Regions from separate parts of the Pseudarthrobacter sp. MDT1-40-2 genome, predicted to be linked through region 2. Evidence: predicted binding sites of a transcription regulator. Region 2 holds the regulator's gene; the other holds the start of a gene.
The links. Region 2 encodes LexA, which represses DNA repair genes until DNA is damaged. Its sites were predicted from a motif close to TCGAACANNTGTTCGA; they were not measured.
Positions count from the first base shown of each region.

Region 1: AC50X5_RS08485 (LexA family protein) is a predicted target of LexA. The motif match lies at 2,736-2,751, and genes of this name have one in related genera.

Region 1 is NZ_JBWZCL010000002.1:475,679-485,684, reverse strand. Features, by position in the region: gene AC50X5_RS08500 (metallophosphoesterase family protein) at 27-533, opposite strand; gene AC50X5_RS08495 (hypothetical protein) at 582-965, opposite strand; gene AC50X5_RS08490 (Y-family DNA polymerase) at 1,000-2,298, opposite strand; gene AC50X5_RS08485 (LexA family protein) at 2,291-2,722, opposite strand; gene AC50X5_RS08480 (HIT family protein) at 2,918-3,229, shown strand; gene AC50X5_RS08475 (GNAT family N-acetyltransferase) at 4,039-4,446, shown strand; gene AC50X5_RS08470 (MerR family transcriptional regulator) at 4,485-4,859, opposite strand; gene AC50X5_RS08465 (aminotransferase class IV family protein) at 4,885-5,694, shown strand; gene AC50X5_RS08460 (GNAT family N-acetyltransferase) at 5,707-6,240, shown strand; gene uraH (hydroxyisourate hydrolase) at 6,225-6,566, opposite strand; gene uraD (2-oxo-4-hydroxy-4-carboxy-5-ureidoimidazoline decarboxylase) at 6,563-7,060, opposite strand; gene AC50X5_RS08445 (Cof-type HAD-IIB family hydrolase) at 7,197-8,021, shown strand; gene AC50X5_RS08440 (hypothetical protein) at 8,105-8,350, shown strand; gene AC50X5_RS08435 (glycerophosphodiester phosphodiesterase family protein) at 8,420-9,166, shown strand; gene AC50X5_RS08430 (hypothetical protein) at 9,172-9,435, opposite strand; gene AC50X5_RS08425 (glycerate kinase) at 9,649-10,006, shown strand, end outside.
Region 2 is NZ_JBWZCL010000010.1:24,131-34,136, reverse strand. Features, by position in the region: gene priA (bifunctional 1-(5-phosphoribosyl)-5-((5-phosphoribosylamino)methylideneamino)imidazole-4-carboxamide isomerase/phosphoribosylanthranilate isomerase PriA) at 1-693, opposite strand, end outside; gene AC50X5_RS16585 (hypothetical protein) at 753-911, opposite strand; gene hisH (imidazole glycerol phosphate synthase subunit HisH) at 912-1,655, opposite strand; gene hisB (imidazoleglycerol-phosphate dehydratase HisB) at 1,652-2,278, opposite strand; gene AC50X5_RS16570 (histidinol-phosphate transaminase) at 2,332-3,450, opposite strand; gene AC50X5_RS16565 (LysM peptidoglycan-binding domain-containing protein) at 3,540-3,902, opposite strand; gene lexA (transcriptional repressor LexA) at 4,271-5,014, shown strand; gene AC50X5_RS16555 (ATP-dependent DNA helicase) at 5,068-7,131, opposite strand; gene hflX (GTPase HflX) at 7,124-8,695, opposite strand; gene AC50X5_RS16545 (class I SAM-dependent methyltransferase) at 9,195-9,809, shown strand; gene dapF (diaminopimelate epimerase) at 9,790-10,006, opposite strand, start outside.

The DNA of each region.
Region 1 (10,006 bases), on a different contig from region 2:
CCCGGGAGCGTCCCACCAATTTGTGCTCAATCGCGGTGCACCGTCACGAGCGTGACCCTGCTCAGCGCTCCTCCATCCACCACCGCAGTCATGAAGGTGCATGCAGGCTGCCGCCGCCGGTCAGTCGGGGAACCGGGATTCAGTAACCGCAGCCCGCGTGGAGACGTGCTGTCCCAAGGTATATGGCTGTGTCCGAAAACCAGCACGTCGGCATCGGGGTAGAGCGCTTCGCACCGCGCTTCCCGCCCCTTGGCTGCTCCTGTCTCGTGCACCATGGCAAACCGGACGCCCTCCAACGTGGCGACCGCCGTCGCCGGCAGCCGGCCGCGGAGGCCAAGACCGTCATTATTGCCGTGAACACCCACCAGGCTGCGGCTGCGCTGCAGGAACGCGTCCAGCAGTTCCTCCGTTACCCAGTCGCCCGCGTGGAACACCACATCGGCACTTTCGACGGCGTTCCACACCTGCGGGGGTAACTCCCTGGCGCGCTTGGGCACATGCGTGTCGGCAACCAGCACAAGGTTTAGCGGCATACGCACATCCTGCCACGCAAACACCAGGAAGCCGGGGGGTTCACTTGCTTAAGGCAGGTCGGAGATTGATTCCAGAAGCCAATGCTCAGACCGGGGATCGCGGCGCAGTTCGAAGATCCTCAACGGTGAAGACGCGGACCCGGCATGAACCTGCACCCGCCAGTGCTCCACGCTGACCAGGTCACCGCAACCGAAGGGTGCACGGCGGCACTCGGACGACGAGGCGCGCCCGCCGAACCAGTGCACAGGCTCACCGGCGACAGGCCACACCCGGCCGTCGTACCGGACGGCGAGGGGAGTGCCGTTACCGGTGAACCGGACATGCACCGGGACATCCGGGTTTGTTGGTTCCGGTGATGCTGCGCAGGGTTGATCGGCATGGCGCCGCACCGGGTTCGGGCGTTGTGTGGGGGCTTCGGGGGTGGGAGTCATGTCCAGGGTTCTTTCGTTGGTGCTGCAGTATTTCTCAGGCGGCTTTGACGAGGGGGAGTTCGTCCCAGTGGGTGGTGTATCTGGGGGAGAGCATGTCCCGTTTCATGGTCCAGTCCGGGCCACCCCGGATCCCGCCCTGGCCCAAACCTATGGAGCCGCGGCCGTAACGTTTGGTGACGTCTTCCAGGAGGGCCCCGACGCGGCGTTCCTCGTGCGGGTTCTCGAACAGAGATAGCGGGGATTGGTTCCCGGAAGGGCGCAGGTCTGTGACGATGATCCCGGCCCGTGCGTACCGGACGCCGTCGTTGATGAGCGGCAGCAGCGCGTGGGCTGCCTTGGTCAGGATGACGGGATCAGCGGTAGGCATGGGCAGCGGGATGCATACCGAGGGAAATGAGGTGTCCCGCGGGTTGAAGTGGGAGGTGCCGGCGAACGCGGTAAGGACTTTGGCTTGCTGTCCGTGCTTGCCGAGCCTCGCTGAGGCCTGTTGGCCGTAGACGCTTAGTACTTGCCGCATATCCGCTGCTGAGGTGATGGGTTTGGCAAAGGAGCGGGAGAAAATCAGTTGTTCCCGGCCCACGCGCTCTTCCTCCATCGGAATACAGGGCGTTCCCTGCAGCTCGAGCACGGTGCGCATCATGACGATGGAGAACCGGTCCCGGATCATCACTGGATCCGCCCGGGACAGGTCCAGGATCGAGTGGATGCCCAAAGCATTAAGCCGTTTTGTCAGCCTGGTGGCAACGCCCCAAATTTCGATGACGGACAGGGAGGCCATTAGCTTCTCCCGTTGCCCGGCCGGCACCGACTCCCAATGACACACTCCATTGAACGCCGGGTTGTTCTTCGCCCACTTGTTGGAAAGCTTCGCCAGTGTTTTCGTTGGGGCGATTCCGACGCAAACCGGGACACCAACGTTCCGCCGTACTGTCGCTTTCATAGTCCGGCCCAGGGCCAGCAGTTCATCGGGGCTGCCTTTGACGCCGAGGAAGGCCTCGTCGATGCTGTAGACCTCCAGCCAGGCCGAGTACCGGCCCAGCAGCTCCATGACCCGGGCGCTGATGTCTCCGTAAAGTTCGTAGTTGCTCGATTTCGCGATCAGGCCCCATTCCTTTGCCCTGGGAGCGAGCTTGAACCAGGGCTCACCCATCGGGATGCCCAGGGCTTTCGCTTCCGGGGAGCGGGTGACCGCGCACCCGTCATTGTTGGAAAGCACGATGACCGGCCTGCCCTCCAACGAAGGGTCGAAGGCCCGTTCAGCCGAGGCGTAGAAACAGTTCACATCCACGTGCGCGATCTGCGGCATGTGCCGCATCAGCGCCGGCTTAGACATGGTGCAGGCACCTGGTGGCCACGCCCCAGATGACCAGGTCAGACAGGGCCGGGACCCGGATATCCGGGTACGCCGGGTTTTCGGCCTGCAGGACAATGCCGGCAGCTGTCATCCGTAGCCGTTTGACCGTCAGCTCGCCGTCCAGGACGGCGATGACCACGCAGCCGTCCTTGGGTTCAAGTGCGCGGTTGACGATCAATTCGTCGCCGTCGCTGATGCCGGCGCCCTCCATTGAATCCCCGGACACCCTCACCACGTAGGTGCTGGTGATGTCCTGAATGAGGTGCTGGTTCAGGTCGATCCGGCCGTCAAAGTAGTCCTGGGCCGGCGAAGGGTAGCCCGCGGCGACCAGCACCGGTGAGATCAACACCGACAGCAAAGAAGTACCCGCATCTATCACACGGGGACCGACAACAACGCCCACAACACACCCTTATTCGAATATATGTTCGATTAGATCAGTGTACTCCCTGCCTCTGACGGTAGTCATTCTGCTGGATGGCACGTCCAGAGAAAGGTGCCGCGGGTTGTACCCGGTGGGGAACAGCTGTGAGCTGTGCGGAGGGCTCCACCTGCCCGGCAGTGAGCACGCCCTTAGCGGTGGATTCTGGAGCCTCTGGTGTCATACCCCCATGTGTACAGGACTGGGACGCGTGCCCGCGGAGAGCAATTCTCAGCCGCTATGAGAGGCGCCTGGCACGTTGCCAACCTGCTCAGACGACGGTTAAATCCCGAAGGCCTGACTCTGTTTCAGAGCAACGGCGCCGCAGCGTGGCAGGACGTATCCCATTTTCATGTACACCTAATCCCCCGATATCAGGGAGACGGCCTAGTTCGCCCCTGGGGCGATGGGCCGGGCCCGTTCGAGTCGGGTGGATACGCCGACAATTTGCATGCTCTAACCGCTGATCTGAAAGGAGCGAGCGGCTAGTGCTTTGCCGACCATCTCCTCGCCCAGGAACGGCCCGTAGACTTCGGCGACATCGAAGAACGTGATGCCCGGTCGTAGGCTGCACGGATGATTCGGATTGCCTCCTGATAGTCCGTCGGTGGGCCATACATCCGGCGAAGTTCTGGCAGCCCAGTCCCAGGGCGGAGCCTTCGAGGGAGCCGAGCATGCGCGTACCCGAAGTGTGCCTGGACTCCGCCGTATGACAGGAACGGTAGGCAGGATCCTTTCCTGGTACTCGCTCGTTCACCATTGGAGTTCAGTCGCGGGCTAAGACCAGGCGGTACGCTGCTCATCGGCTTCTTCGAGGGCCCCGTGTCGAAAGGTTCCCTCACTCGGTGGCCCCGGCATGCCAGTGGCCGCTGAGCGACCTCAGTAACGAACTAACCTCGGTCGGTTTTTGACGTGGTCGATACCGACGTCAGGAAGACCAAAGGCCAGCGGCCCCCAAGCGACAATCAGCGCTCGACGTTCCTAGCCGACAGTCACGAGAACTCCGGTCGACGTGTCCACCATTATTGGGGTCAGTTTTATCACGTGGACTTTATTCGGCAGCATGGAAGGGTTGTCGCTGGCGGGTTGGTCCCGCAGCCCCGTTACCGTAAGGAGCTTTTCCCATGCCGCATATGGTTCGCCAAGCAACTGCAAGTGACCTGGGGGTTGCGGCACGGGTACTTGCGGTTGCCTTCGAAACATACCCCTGGACGCGATGGTCGGTCCCTGCAGACAATTATGGTGAGCGGCTTGAACAGCTGCAGTATCTCTATCTTGGGCATGCGCTTACGCATGGAGTGGTATTAATCGATCAGCAACTTCTGGCCGTCGCTGCGTTCCTTCCACCTGGTGCCCCCGAACCTGCAGGCGATGTGCAGAACGAGGTGATGGAGCTTCTGGGCTCCCGCGCAACAGCGATGGCTGACCTCACATTGCCCCAGCCCGTAGCGCCGGCGTGGAACCTGGCCACCGTGGGAGTAGACCCCACCCATCAGGGCAAAGGGCTAGGGAAGGCAGTAATTTCGGCAGGCCTTTCCCTTATAGATCGAGAGGCAGGCACCGTTGTGCTTGAAACCTCGGAAAAGCGCAACGTGCGCCTCTACGCGCGCTTGGGCTTTGTTGTCACTGCTACGACTGTGATCCCGGACGGGCCGACGGTCTATTCAATGAGCCGGGCCCCGGAAGGCTGCAGCGTCCCTGGGTAGGCGGTGGCCAGGCTGAGCGCATCATTCAGCGGTCCAGTTCAATCCGGAGCGCCTGAGGCGTCAATGAGTCCCTGGAGCGACTTTCGAGTGCTGGCGAGCGAGGCGATTCGAGCGTCATAGTCGTTGAGGTGCTCCACAAGGACGGGGACAGCGCAGGGGTCCAGGCGGCCAGGCTCATGGATGCAGTCCATCAGGTCACGGATGACCCGGATGGGCAGCCCCACACCAAGCAGTTCACGGATGTGCAGGACCTGTTCGACGGCGCTGGTTTCGAACAGCCTCTGCCCGGTCGAGGACCGTTGTGCCGGAAGAATGCCTTGATTTTCGTAGTAGCGCAGCAGCCTGGCGCTGACCCCGGTGCGGGCTGAGAGCTCTCCCACCCGGAGCAAACCGTCGGCGCTTGCCTTTGCCACTAGTGTCAACTCCTACGTTGTATGCATGATCTCCAAAACGTACTTCAACGGTAAGCCTGCCACCATTGACGACCTTGCCCCACTGGCGTTCGCGGGGTATGCGCACTTCACCGCCATGCAGGTGCGCAATCGGGCAGTCCCGGGACTTGATCTCCACTTCGACCGCCTGCGCACCGCCAGCGAAGAGCTCTTCGGACGGCACCTGCCGGACGAGCACATCCGCGAACTCCTTTCATCCGCCGTCAGGTCCACGCCGCCCGACGTCTCAGTGACCGTCTTTGTCAGTTCACGGCCTGGCGAGTTCATGCGAAGTCATGGGAAGGCGGAGCTCGACGTGCTCATAAAAGTCACGGATCCCGTCACGCCGTCCACGGCCCCGCTATCCCTTGATGTCGTGTCTCATTCACGGCACCTTCCGCACGTCAAGCATGTAGGGGAAGTAGCGAAGACCCAGTTTCTTCGCCAGGCCAATCAGCGCGGCTTCGACGACGCCATGTTCGCAGATGCCTCTGGCTACCTCAGTGAGGCAACGATATGGAACCTCGCGTTTTGGGACGGGCGGTCAGTGATCTGGCCTCAAGCCGATGTGCTGCCCGGGATCACCATGCAGATCCTGAAGCGCCAATTGTCCGCCCGCACCGTTGAGCAAGTCACCCGCCCGATCCGCACTGCGGACCTGAGCGAAGGACTTGCTGCCGCAGTGATGAATTCGTGGAGTCCGGGCATCCCTATTGAACGCGTGGCTGACCATAAGCTTGCCGAGGCCCGTGAGCTGACTGACCTCCTGCACGAAGCTTATGCATCGGAGCCGCCCGTCAGTCTTGAGGAGCCGTGATGGAATGGGCCAATGATACGACTTGCTGAGAGCAATGATTTGGAGCACCTCCGGGACATCGAGGTCGCTGCGGGGGAGCTGTTCCGTGCCCTCGGGATGGATCCGGTAGCTGACGACGATCCGCCCGCCTTGAGCGTGCTTCGGTCCTATGCCAGTGCAGGACACGCTTGGGTTGCTGAAGGCAGTGCTGGCCACCCCGTCGGCTATCTCCTCGCCGACGTCATGGAGGGCGACGTGCACATCGAGCAGGTGACGGTACTCCCCTCATCTGCCAGGCAGGGGATTGGCCGGGGCCTCATCGAGCATTGTGAGCAGTGGGCAAGGAATTCCGGCGCCCGGCGGCTGACGTTGACCACTTTCAGGTTCGTCCCCTGGAATGCCCCGTACTACGCGCGGCTCGGTTTCAGTGAGATTCCGGAAACGGATTGGACGGACCAAATCCGGCGCGTCGTTGAGGCCGAGATTGCCCACGGCCTGCACATTTGGCCACGGCTGGTCATGGCCAAGGAGCTGCCGCCGGCGTCCGTTCCTCAGCTGCCGCGGTAGCTGGAGAACGAGAACGGGCTGAGCAGCAGCGGTACGTGGTAATGCGCTTCCTCGGTCCGCACGGCGAACGTCAGCACCACTTCCGGAAAGAAGGTTTCTGTTCCGAGCGCCTCAAAGTACGACGCCGTCTGGAACTCCAGGCGGTACGTGCCGGTTTCGAGCGCTTCCGGGCCGAGGTCTTTAACCCGGCCATCGGCATCGGTCACCGATGTGCCGATGGTCTCCCAGCCCGCTGAATTCCTGGCCAGCAGGGCCACGGGGACTCCTGTTGCGGGCTTCCCGGTGGTGGTATCCAGGATGTGGGTGGTGATGAATGAAACGCTCATTCGCTGATAACTCCTTCCAACCGGAGCAGGGCAATTTGCCGTAGCTGCTCCTGGATAATGGGTTCTTCCTCGGCGGGCGTGTGCCCCAGCCGTTCCTGCAGGGCCTCCAGGATTTCAGGCTTGCTGCGTCCGGCCGCGCGGATCAGGAAAACCTGCCCGAACTTCTTTTCGTACTCAGCATTGCCGGCAGCGAGGGCGGCCATGGTTTCGGCGCTCGCCTCACCCAGGCTCTGCTGTTCCTTCTGGGAGAACTTGGCTTCGGCGCTGCTGCCGGCTACTTTTTCACCGATGCGGGGGTGGTGGGCCAGTGCTGATTCGACCTCGTCAAGCGTGAAGGGCAGGGCGGCATCCGCGGCGGCCGAGCGGAGATCGGCCACAGTGCCAAACGGCCGGGCGTCCACCACCTCGTCTATCCAACGCTGGATATCGAGGCAGGGACGCAGGACGGATTCCGCGGCGGCGCGGTCGGCCTGGTTGAATTCGGCGAGCAACATCGGGCACCCTTCTTCGGGACATCTCCAGCAGAGTATTTCATATAGCGGAATTAAAATTCCGAATACCGTAATGTTACTGGACTCGGTATGTCCTGCGTCAACTGCGCCACGATGCGGTCCATCGTAGACTGGCGGGATGCGGTTGGTAGCGAGTGACATGGACGGAACGATTCTGGGGCACGACGGCAGAATCAGCAGCCGAACCATTCGTGCCTTCCATGCTTGCCGGAGGGCGGGGATCCAGCTGGTGTTCGTCACCGGGCGGCCGCCGCGTTGGCTCAAGCCGCTCGAGGAGCAAATGGGGCATACCGGTACGGTCATCTGCTCCAATGGGGCAGTGGTCTGGGACTTCGATGCGGAGCGCGTCATCTCGGCGGAGCTGATGGCCCTGGACGACGTCATGGAGATACGCCGCGTCATCAAAACGCTTCACCCGTCAGCCCTGTTCGCAGCCGAAACCTTGACCGGCTTCCACCTGGAGCCCGGCTTCATCGAAAACGACTCCAGTGAGCTGCTGGCCCAGTTCACCCCGGCACCCCTGGCCCAAACGCTTACTGCTGATGACGGCGTCGTGAAGTTCCTGGCGGTAGTCCGGGAGGGCAGCGCGGATGAATTTCTCGCAAAGGTGGCTCCCGCCGTCGGGCATCTGGCTGCAGTGACGCATTCGGCGCCAAACGTGGCCATGCTTGAGATCTGTGTGTCCGGCGTCAATAAGGCCGTTGCCCTGGCAAAGTATGCGGAGTCCCTGGGCATCGACGCCGCCGACGTGGTGGCGTTCGGAGACATGCCCAACGATATCGAGATGCTCCGCTGGGCCGGCCACGGTTATGCCATGGCCAGCGGGCACCCGGAAGCCATCCGGGCGGCAGGGCAGCTGGCGCCCGCTTTTGACGACGACGGTGTGGCCCAGGTGCTTGAAGCCAGGCTCGCGGCGCTGGGCATCTCCACCGTTCGTAACTGACACCTGGGTATCACCTCGCGTTCACCTAAGGGAACTACGCTGAGCCTCAGTTCAAGCGCGACGACGAAGATTCCGGGGAAATCATGGGACGTAAAACAAGCCGAAAACTGCTGGACGCACCAGAACACCTGGCCCAGCCGGCCTCGCACTGGAAGAACCTCCGGCCGGGCGACCGCGTCAAGGTCCTCCTCGCTCCCGGGTTTGAAACCGGTGGCCTGGTGGAAGACATGACGCAGGATCACAGCACCGTCTGGGTCCATCTGGATGAGGGCCGCGGCCGCACCTTGCTGCACTGCAGCGACGGCGTGGACATTCTGCCGCACGGCTGAGCTGCGCGGAGTACGCTTCAGAATGTGACTGATCCGCTGCCGTTCTTCCACCCGCCGGGAACCATTGCCATGGCGCATCGGGGGTTTTCGCAGGAGGGACTGGAGAATTCGCTGGGCGCGTTCCGTGCCGCCGTCGAACTCGGGTATCAGTACCTCGAAACGGATGTCCACACCACGTCCGACGGCGTGGTGCTGCTTTTCCACGACAGTACCCTTGACCGTGTCACCGGTATGTCCGGAAAGATCGCGGAATTATCCAGCGCTGAGGTGGGAGAGGCCAGGATTGCCGGCCGTGAGCCGGTGCCCACACTCGTCCAGTTGGCGGCGGAGTTTCCTGACGTGTTGCTGAATCTGGACGTCAAGGACTGGAATTCAGTCGGGCCGCTGGCGCAGGCCATTGAGGAACTGGGCCTGCATGACCGCGTCCTGGTGGCCAGTTTTTCGGACCGCCGACGCCGGGCCGTCCTGCGGCGGCTCAGCCGTCCGGTAGCTTCCTCCGCCGGAGTGGTGACGAATGCCGTGTTTGTGCTGCTGGGGCCGCTGCTTCCGGCGGGCCTGAGGCGCCCGCTCATGTCACGGTTGCTGCGGAATGTCCATGCGCTGCAGGTGCCCGTGCGGCAGTGGTTTGTGCCGGTGGTTACCGCCGGTATGGTCCGCCGCGCGCACGAAGCCGGCCAGCAGGTCCACGTCTGGACCGTCAACGATCCTGCGGAGATGCGCCGGCTCCTGGACCTAGGCGTGGACGGGCTGGTCACGGACCGGGCCGACCTGCTCAGGGATGTGCTGCGGGAGCGCGGTGAGTGGGCTCGAGCCTAGGCGGACTACCCGCCGTCGTTATGCAGTGATCCCGGGGCCGAAGTGTCCGGTGCGCCTTCCTGCTGCCGCTCCTTGTCCATGGCGTTGGAGCCTTCGCTGAGCGAGGAGTGAACCTCGACGTCGTCGTTGGGGTCCGCCGGTTCCGGGACGTTTCCTTCCTTGCCGGCATTGTTCCCGCTCTTTGCTGCCTCCTCCGTCGGGGTGGAGGTTCCGGCCAGGTCCTCCATCGCGTTTTCGGCGGCCTTGCCGATGCTGTCTCCGATTCCCATTTGCGTACTCCTTCTCCGTAAGAGCCACTATCCTGGCACCGGGGTGGCCATCACCAGGATAATCAGTAGGCTTACGATTATTCCATAGCGGTAGGGAATTTGCCGCGATGATCTCCGCACCGAATCGACTCCCTGCCGAGCAAGGTGACGAAATATTGGGGCACCATTCGCCGGGGCAAACGCTTTCCCCGAGGCAGCTGGCAGGATGGACCCATGCGCATTCTTATTGCCCCGGATAAGTTCAAGGGCTCGCTTACCGCTGCCGAAGCTGCCAGTGCCATCGCCGAGGGTGCCCTGCGGGTGTACCCGGATGCCGTTGCCACCCAGTTCCCGATTGCCGACGGCGGCGAAGGAACATTGGAGGCGGCCGTCGCGGCGGGCTACGAAGAGCGGCTGAACGCAGTGGTCGGCCCGGTTCTGGCGCCTGTCGGAGCAGCCTGGGCACTCCGGAAGAACGACTCCGGTGCTGCCCGGGCCGGCGCCACTGCCGTTATCGAAACCGCGCAGGCCTCCGGGCTGGCGCACGTTGAACCCACCCGCGAAAACGCGCTCCGGGCCCACAGCTACGGCT
Region 2 (10,006 bases):
CAGCGCCTTGCCCACGATGGCCCCTTCCACGCCCAGCGGAACCAGCGCACGAAGGGCTGCGAGGTCGGCCAGGCTGGAAATCCCGCCGGACGCGATCACGGGTTTGTTGGTCTTCTCCACCATCTGGCGCAACAGTTCTACGTTGGGTCCCTGCAACGTGCCGTCCTTGGTGACGTCGGTGACCACGTAGCGGGAGCAGCCTGCGTCCTCCAGCCTGGCCAGCACCTCCCACAGGTCACCGCCCTCCCTGGTCCAGCCACGGCCCGCCAGGGTGGTTCCGCGAACATCGAGTCCGACGGCGATCCGGTCGCCAAAGCGCTCGATAACGCGCCGGGTCCAGTCCGGATTCTCCAGGGCGGCGGTGCCAAGATTCACGCGGGCGACGCCCAGATCCAGTGCTGCTTCGAGGGAGGCGTCATCACGGAGACCACCGGAGAGTTCAACTTTGATGTCCAGGCGGCCAACCACTTCCCGGAGCAGCTCAGCATTGGAACCCCGGCCAAAGGCTGCGTCCAAATCCACCAGATGCACCCACTCGGCACCTTGCTCCTGCCAGTTCAGGGCAGCTTCCAGGGGCGTCCCGTAGCTGGTTTCGCTGCCGGCCTCGCCCTGGACGAGCCTGACGGCCTGGCCGTTAACGACGTCGACGGCCGGAAGCAGTTCCAGCACGGGCAGATCTGTTGCAGTGGTCATCTCAGTCCTCAGTTAGTTTGTGCAGCCGGGTCTGCAGCAGCCCGGTTCCGATGTCCAGCTCAGGCGGCCGGCAGTGTCAGCAGGTAGGCAGCCACGAGCGCCATTCCTGCCAGTACGAAGAACGAAACCTGAGTCCATAACGGCTTACCCTGCTGGCGGAAGGACAATGCCCCGCCAACCAGCAGGCCACCGAGGCCCATCAGGACAATCGACCACATTCAGGACGCCCCGCCGGCAGGTTGTTCCGTTGACGGACGGCGAAGTCCGTCAACCCAGTTCCGCAGCAGGCGGGCACCGGCATCGCCGGACTTCTCCGGGTGGAACTGCGTGGCACACAACGGCCCGTTCTCTACGGCGGCAATAAACGGACCGCCGTGCTCGGACCAGGTAACCAGCGGTGCTGCCATCCTCGGCTGGATGACATCGAAGTTCCACTCCTGGACGCCATAGGAGTGCACAAAGTAGAAGCGCTCATCCTCGACGCCGGCAAACAATCGCGATCCCTCCGGCACCTTAACGGTGTTCCAGCCCATGTGCGGGACCACTTCTGCCCGAAGAGCCTCAACTTTGCCGGGCCATTCGCCCATGCCCGGCGCCTCTGTGCCGTGCTCAACTCCCGCTTCGAAGAGAACCTGGAGCCCTACGCAAATGGCCAGGACCGGCCGCCCGCCGGCAACGCGGCGGCCAATCAGCCGGATAGCGTCCACTGCCTGGAGTTCGTTCATCACCGTCTCAAAAGCACCCACACCCGGTACCACGAGGCCATCGGCATTGAGCACGTCCTCCGGCTTGGAGCTCAGCAGCACGTGGGCACCGGCGCGTTCCAGGGCGCGGACGGCTGAACGGACGTTACCCGAACCGTAGTCCAGGACGGTAACCGTGGGTTTCCCTTCCGGCGACTCCGGCTTGCGGCTTGCCGATGGGTCGGTCACAGCCCCATTACGAAGGACCTGGCCGCTCATAATGCCCCCTTGGTCGAAGGAATACCGTCTACGCGTGGATCGGATTCAACAGCGGCCCGGAGCGCCCTGGCGAAGGCCTTGAACTGGGCCTCGACGATGTGGTGAGGGTCCCTGCCCGCGAGTACGTTCATGTGCAGGCATATCCCGGCATGCAGGGTCATGGCCTCAAAAACATGGCGCGTCAGGGACCCGGTGAAGTGGCCGCCAATCAGGTGGTACTCCTGGCCTGCCGGTTCGCCGCCGTGGACGAGATAGGGCCGGCCGGAAACATCCACCACCGCGTGGGCAAGGGCTTCGTCAAGGGGAACTGTAGCCTCACCAAAACGCCGGATGCCTGCCTTGGAGCCAAGGGCTTCGCGCAGCACTTCGCCAAAAGTAATAGCAACGTCCTCGACGGTGTGGTGCACGTCGATGTGGGTGTCACCTGTTGCCTTAACAGTCATGTCGATCAAGGAGTGCTTGGACAGAGCCGTCAGCATGTGGTCGTAGAACGGGACCGAGGTGCTGATATCCGAAACTCCGGTGCCATCGAGGTTAATCTCCACCAGGACGGACGATTCGCTGGTGGCACGCTCAAGGCGTGCGGTCCGGGCCTGGACGGCGTTGGAACCGGCATTGCTCATGGTGAAGTGTCCTTTAGGGATGGTGATAAAGGCGTGAACTGGCTTATTCCAGTTTATGCCGGAAGCCGGGCGGCTCCGGCCAGGATCTCTTCAAGAGAAGTCAGGAAAGCTGTGGTTTCGCTCTCAGTTCCTGCTGTGACCCGAAGGTGGCCCGGAATGCCGACGTCCCGGATCAGCACTCCGGCATCCAGGAGTCCCTGCCATACCTCGTGCGGGTTCTCCAGACCGCCGAAGAAGACGTAGTTGGAGTCCGACGCAGCCGGCTTGAGGCCCAGCCGCAGCAGACCCTCCACAATCCTGTCCCGCTGGCGTTTGATGTCCTCAACGTCAGCCATCAGCGCCTCGCGGTGTTCCAGGGCCGCCAGGGCCGTTGCCTGCGTGATTGCGGACAGGTGGTAGGGCAGCCTTACCAGCCGCAAAGCATCGGTGACCTCCGGAGCGGCTGCCATGTAACCCAGCCGGGCACCGGCAAGGGCAAAGGCCTTGCTCATGGTGCGGGAGACAATCAACCGCTCCCGTCCCGGGAGCAGTGTCAGGGCGCTGGGCGTTCCGTCGTGGGCGAACTCGTGGTAGGCCTCATCCACGATCACAATGGTTTGACTGTCCTCACCGGCATCGTAGACAGCTTCCACGACGTCGAGCCCCAGCCCCGTGCCGGTGGGGTTGTTGGGTGAGCACAGGAAGACGATGCCGGGCCGCAGGTCGCGGACCTGCCGTGCGGCCGACTCCGCGCTAAGGCCGTAGTCATCGGTACGCTGCCCCTTGAGGTATGCGGTGTCCGTGCCGCTGGCCAGGAGGGGATACATGGAATACGTGGGAGGAAAGCCCAGGGCGGACCGGCCCGGTCCGCCGAAGGCCTGCAGAATCTGCTGCAGAACCTCATTCGAGCCGTTGGCTGCCCAGATATTCTCAGCAGTGAGACCGTGCCCCAGATACTCGGCCAGCTTGCTCCGGAGCTCGGTGAATTCACGGTCCGGATACCTGTTGAGGCCAGCGGCAGCGGCGGTAACTGCCTCCGCGATAGCGGCCTGCACTTCCGGGGGAACGCCGTGCGTGTTCTCATTCACGTTCAGGAGGATGGGAACATCCAACTGCGGCGCACCATACGGAGAAAGCCCGCGGAGGTTGTTCCGCAACGGGAGTCGATTCAGGCGCTCAAACTTTTCACTCACCGTACAAGCTTAAGTCTGCGCGGCCTGGGCGCGGAAACTGTGACGGTATGCCAGCCCGGATTGGCCGCCATGCGTCCAGGAACGCGGGGTCAGTCCTTGCCTGTCGGCACGAACAGCTGCTGTCCCGGGACCACGGTTCCACCGGCAAGATTGTTCAGCTGTACGATTTCTGCCACAACGTCCCGCGGGTCCCGGTCCGGAGCTACAGCGGACGCAATCCCCCACAGGGAAGAACCGGGCTGGACGACGACGGTGACTGTCGGCGTCACCGAGAGGTCCTGGGCTGAATCCGAGGCCTTCGCCGGGGAAAGCAGAAATCCGGCCAGACTCAGCAGCAGTGCGGCCAGGACCAGCAGGGGTACCCCAATCAATACCACCTGGCCGCGCCGGGTAAGGCGCAAGGGGGCGTTCCCCGGACCTTGCTGGGATCGCGTACTGGACGCCTGGCGCATGTGGCGGCCGGACATGGTGGAAATCCGGTTGCGGAAACCTCCGCCGTGAAAAACAGTTACAGCTGACATGGACTGAGCCCTCCTGGACCTGCGATGCTGCCCGACATATACCCGTCCCTGCTGGGCCGGCCATCTGTGCCCGCGACCGACGTTCGAACAAAGAACCGAACCAAGCGCCGCGACTCGAATACATATTCGAAGATTGCTTTGTTCAGTTTTAGCACCTATGAACGAACATTGTCGAGACTCGCTAGAACAAATGTTTGAAAAAGCTGTGTGGCTGCCCTACGTTGGGTGAAGAGAAACAACCACCACTGCAGTTCATCAGCGGGGTCTGACATTTTTGGCTGGAAAGGCACGGGTACCACATGGCAACACAGGCCACGGGAGGCAAGCCGACGTCTCGGAACGTACCGGCTGCCCGCGCCCCAAAAGGCCTCACGGCCCGGCAGAAGAAAATTCTCGAGACGATCCAACGTTCTGTTAACGACAATGGTTATCCGCCCTCCATGCGCGAAATCGGAGACACCGTGGGGCTGGCCAGCCTGTCCAGCGTCACGCACCAGCTTTCCCAGTTGGAGAAGCTCGGTTACCTCCGGCGGGATCCCAAGCGGCCCCGGGCGATGGAAGTGCTGATGCCGCTGACCCTGGACGGTGGAAACGGAAAGGGAGCAGCAGCCGTGCCGGAGCATGGTGCAGCCCCGGCCGCCACGGTCACGCAGTTGCCCACGGCCGTCGACACCGCCATGGTTCCACTGGTGGGCCGTATAGCCGCCGGCGGGCCCATTCTCGCGGACCAGCTGGTGGAAGACGTCATGCCGCTGCCCCGCCAGCTGGTTGGCCAGGGTGAATTGTTCATGCTCCGGGTCGCCGGGGACTCCATGATCGACGCAGCCATCTGTGACGGTGACTGGGTAGTGGTCCGGCGGCAAAGTGATGCCATCAATGGCGATATTGTGGCTGCCCTGCTCGATGACGAAGCCACCGTTAAGACTTTCCGCCAACGCGATGGCCACACCTGGCTGCTGCCGCAGAATACGCAGTACGAGCCCATTCTGGGCGACCACGCCAGCATCATGGGCAAGGTCGTTTCGGTCCTGCGTTCCCTGTAGTCTGCTGCGCTTCCCCTCACGCGAAAGGTTCCCCGGCTCAGGCCGGGGAACCTTTACTTTGCCTCAGCCAGCCTGGCCAGCGCCGCATAGGCGATCTTCGCATCACGCGTGGGCCAGAACGGCGGCAGCGCCGATCGCAGAAAGTTACCATAGCGTTCGGTGGAAAGCCGCGAGTCCAGAACGGCCACTACTCCCCGGTCCCGTGTTGAGCGGATCAAGCGTCCGGCCCCCTGCGCGAGCCGGACGGCCGCATGCGTGGCGGACACTGCCATGAAGCCGTTGCCGCCGGCCTGGGCAACTGAACGCGACCGTGCTGTCATCAGTGGATCGTCGGGACGCGGGAACGGAATGCGGTCAATGACAACGAGCCGGCACGAATCTCCAGGGACATCAACCCCCTGCCACAAGGACATGGTGCCGAACAGACAGGTATCCCTTTCGTCGCCGAACTGCTTTACCAGGCCAGTCATGGTGGACTCCCCCTGGCAGAGAATTTTCACGCCCAATCTGCCACGCATGGCCTCGGCGGCCTCTTCCGCTGCCCGTCGTGAGGAGAACAGGCACAGGGCCCCGCCGGCGGACGCCTTGATCAGGGCCTCAAGCTCATCCAGGGTCTCCGGCGAGGTACCCCTGCCAGGTTTGGGCAGGTGGCCTGCAACGTACAGGATCCCCTGCTTGGGGTAATCGAAGGGCGAGCCTACATCGATGCCCGTCCACGCCGGTGCGCCCTCCCCCACCAGTCCAAGGCCGCCTGCAGTGGGTTCGAACGCCGAACCGATCGCAAGGGTGGCTGAAGTGAGCACAACGGTATGGCCGGCAAACAACCCCTCGCGCAACTTGCCTGCCACACTGAGCGGCGCAATGTTAATCAACGCCGGAGCTGAGTCATCCGGCTGCCCGTAGCCCTGCTGCGGATCGAAGGAACTGGCGCGGGATATCCACACCACTTCACGGTTCTCACGCGCCAGCAACAGCCGTTCACACAGCTCCAGGATCACCAACAGCCGCGACCGTGCGAGCTGGCGTCCGCCGTCGGCAGTTGCCGAACTGTCCCCCTTTGAGTCCGAAAGCGCGCCGCGGCAGGCATCACGCAACTGGTCCACGCAGTCCAACTGCTCCTCGTTGAGCCCGTTGGGAAGGAGTCCATTGGCGGCTCCGACGAGGGAGAGTTCGAGGTTGGCCGCCGCGGCGTTGAGGGCGTCGACCGTGATGGCCGTATGCTTCCGGGCCCCCGCTGCTGCAGCATGAATCATCGCCACCGAGAGCTGGCCTGAGACGGCGCCTGTCACCCGGTCCTGGAGTTCATGCGCTTCATCCACGACCACAACGTCATACTCCGGCAGCACCGCCAGACCTTCGAAGGCACTGACGGCGAGCATGGCATGGTTGGTCACCACAACGTCGGCGTCTGCGGCATCCTGGCGGGCCAACTCGCTGAAGCATTCCTCGGCAAGCGGGCACTTCTGGGCGCCGAGGCATTCCATCGACGTCACGGAAACCTGCCGCCAGGCACGGTCCGTTACGCCAGGCAGGAGCTCGTCCCGGTCTCCGGTGGCGGTCTTCTCGGCCCATTCGCGGAGCCTGACGACTTCCTTGCCAAGGGCAGAAGAAGGCCCGCCCACCGCCGCTGCGAAGTGCGGAACGCTGGTGTCCTCGCCGAGCGAAAAGAGCTGCCCTTCCGACGGCTCCTCGGAGGGAAACCCGCCTTCGAGCTTATGCCGGCAAACGTAGTTGGCGCGGCCTTTCACGAGCGCCACTTTGACGGGCCGCTCCAGTGCCGGAGTGAGGGTCTTCAGAAGCCTCGGCAGGTCCCTGCCCACAATCTGGGTCTGCAGCGCAAGGGTGGCGGTTGAAACCAGCGTTGGCTTATTACTGACCAGCGAATGCGCAATCAGCGGGATGAGGTACGCCAGGGACTTACCGGTTCCAGTGCCGGCCTGCACCAGCAGGTGTTCGCCGGTTTCAATGGCGCGGGCTACCTCGCGCGCCATCTGATGCTGGCCGGCGCGGCTCTGGCCGCCCATCCCGTCAACAGCCCTGTCGAGCAGTTCCAGGACGAACTGCTCGACAGTGCTCTTATCAGGACATTGCGTGTCGCTGGCCGCCACCTCAGTCATTGCTGATGAACGGTTCCAGCTCCGCGGCGAGTCCTTCGCGCACCTTCACGAGGGCACGGGTACCTGTTTCCTCGTGCTCCATGCTGAGGATCTCAACGTCCGAGTCGTGCAACTTGCTGACCAGGTCACCGCGGTCGTAAGGAATCAGCAGTTCCAGCTTGACACCGGGCCGCGGAATGGATTCGCTGATGGCGCGCAGTAGCTCCGAAATTCCTTCGCCGGTCCGGGCTGATACCACCACGTGCCGCGGCTCGCGCTGCTTGAGCCGCTCCACGACGAAGGGATCGGCGGCATCGGCCTTGTTGAGGACGATGATCTCGGGCACCTTGCGCGCATCCACCTCGCTGAAGACCTTGCGGACGGCAGCGATCTGGCCTTCCGGATCCGGATGCGAGACGTCAACGACATGGAGGATGAGGTCAGAATCTGCCACCTCCTCCAGCGTCGAACGGAAGGCCTCCACCAGCTGGGTAGGCAGCGACCGGACGAATCCAACGGTGTCTGCCAGCGTGTAGTTCAACCCGTCTGCGGTCTCTGCCTTGCGCACGGTGGGGTCCAGCGTGGCGAAGAGTGCGTTTTCCACCAGGACACCGGCATCCGTAAGACGGTTAAGCAGTGACGACTTGCCTGCGTTGGTGTATCCGGCGATAGCGACGGACGGGACGGAATTCCGACGGCGGTTGGCCCGCTTGGTTTCCCGTGCCGGCTTCATTGCAGCAATCTCGCGGCGGAGTTTGGCCATCCGGGTGCGGATACGCCGGCGGTCCAGTTCAATCTTGGTTTCACCAGGACCACGCGAGCCCATGCCGGCACCGGCCCCGCCGATTTGTCCGCCGGCCTGACGGGACATTGACTCACCCCAGCCACGCAGGCGCGGCAACAGGTATTCGAGCTGGGCCAGTTCCACTTGGGCCTTGCCCTCGCGGCTCTTGGCATGCTGGGCGAAAATGTCCAGAATCAGGGCGGTTCGGTCAATGACCTTGACCTTGACGATGTCCTCAAGCCCACGGCGCTGGGATGGAGCCAGCTCAGCGTCCACCACGACAGTATCTGCGCCGGTGGCCATCACGATGTCCTTGAGTTCCTGAGCCTTGCCCGAGCCCAGGAAAGTTCCGGGATCCGGTTTGCTGCGCCGCTGGACGAGCCCGTCAAGCACTTCCGAGCCGGCAGTTTCGGCCAGGGCTGCAAGTTCCCGCAACGAGTTCTCTGCGTCAGCCAAGGTACCTTCAGTCCACAGCCCTGCAAGTACTACACGTTCCAGCCGCAGCTGGCGGTATTCGACCTCGGTGACGTCTTCGAGTTCCGTCGACAAGCCCGCGGTGCGACGCAGTGCGCGGCGGTCCTGCAGATCCTGCTGGTCGCCGTCGTACTCGCTGTGTTCCCCATCCTGCCGCGAAATGGCCTGCGCCCTGCCAAAGACGCCGTCTTCCGACTCCCGTCCGGCGGCGTCAGTGCCGCCGGACGGGACATCCTTTGACAGGATCCGGTCGATGACCGCCTGGATCTCCGCAGGACTGAGGTCCTGGGCTGACGGATCGGGTCCGGTACTCTGCTGTGTGCTCATGGTCTCCTTTAGGGGTGTGACACTTCCAGAATAGTGCCGACTGGGCTGTTGTGGCACGGAATTCGCGCTGGGCTGACGGGATCGGGTCATGGGTTCTCCTGTTTGCCGCGCCCTCCAGGAGCAAAGCAGATTCCTGAGGAGGAGTGGCGGTTCTTAGGTGGCCGGAGCAGCCAATGAAGGGGACGCCCGCGACGTCTGCAAGAGGCGCCGCTAGGGCTGGAAGTTTCTTGATTCTCCGGCCAAGGCGGTACTCAGTCCGCTCATGGATTGCTGGGAAAGTCGCCGGAAAAAATCTCGGCGACGGCGGCGGAAAGCCTGTTGAGGCCTGCATCGCCACTGAAGGGAAAGCCTCAGCTACTGGAAAATCAAAATCATGGTTCCAATCCTAGCAGAGTGGAAGCAGCGGCTTCGGCAGCGGAAGGCGCACGGACTTGCCCGGCAGGAATGCCTGCAGCCCACGATTCGTATTCGGCCATGGCCGATACTAGTCTGGCCCATTATGGAGTCTGCACACTATTTCACGGCGTCGCCCGCCGGGCCCTTCCAGCGCAAGCCGCTCACCGTCGAGCTCGCAGGCCACACGCGCCACCTGCAGACCTCCACAGGTATCTTCAGCCCGGACGGAATCGACAAGGGCACGGCCATCCTGCTCTCCGAGGTTCCGCCGCCCGCTCCGACGGGCAACCTGCTGGACATCGGCTGCGGCTGGGGACCCATAGCCCTCACCATGGCCCTCCAGGCACCCCATGCCCGCGTCTATGCCGTAGACGTCAACGAACGCTGCGTCATCCTGACCAACGAGAACGCTGCACGGCTGGGCCTGGAAAACGTCATCGCAGGAACTCCGGAATCGGTGGATCCGGAGCTTCGCTTTGACACCATCTGGTCCAACCCGCCGATCCGGATCGGCAAGGACGGCCTGCATGCCCTGCTGCTGCAATGGCTCCCCAGGCTCGCTCCGGGGGGCACGGCCTGGCTGGTGGTTCAGAAGAATCTTGGCGCGGATTCACTGCAGCGCTGGCTGGCCGAAACCTTGGACGCCAGCTACTCCGTTACCCGGGAAAGCACGGCAAAATCGTTCCGCATCCTGCGGGTCAGGAAAGCTGCCCTTTAGCCACAATCACGGCAGGTCCGCTGAGTTCGACGTGTTCGTGCCCTTCGGGGCCGGCGAAGAACTTGACACCTACAATGCCGCCCGGAACATGGACGTTCCAGGCGTCCGGTGCGCCCGCGCCTGCCCAGTGCCGAATAGCTACTGCTGCGGCGCAAGCACCCGTGCCGCAGGACTGGGTCTCGCCCACGCCTCGTTCA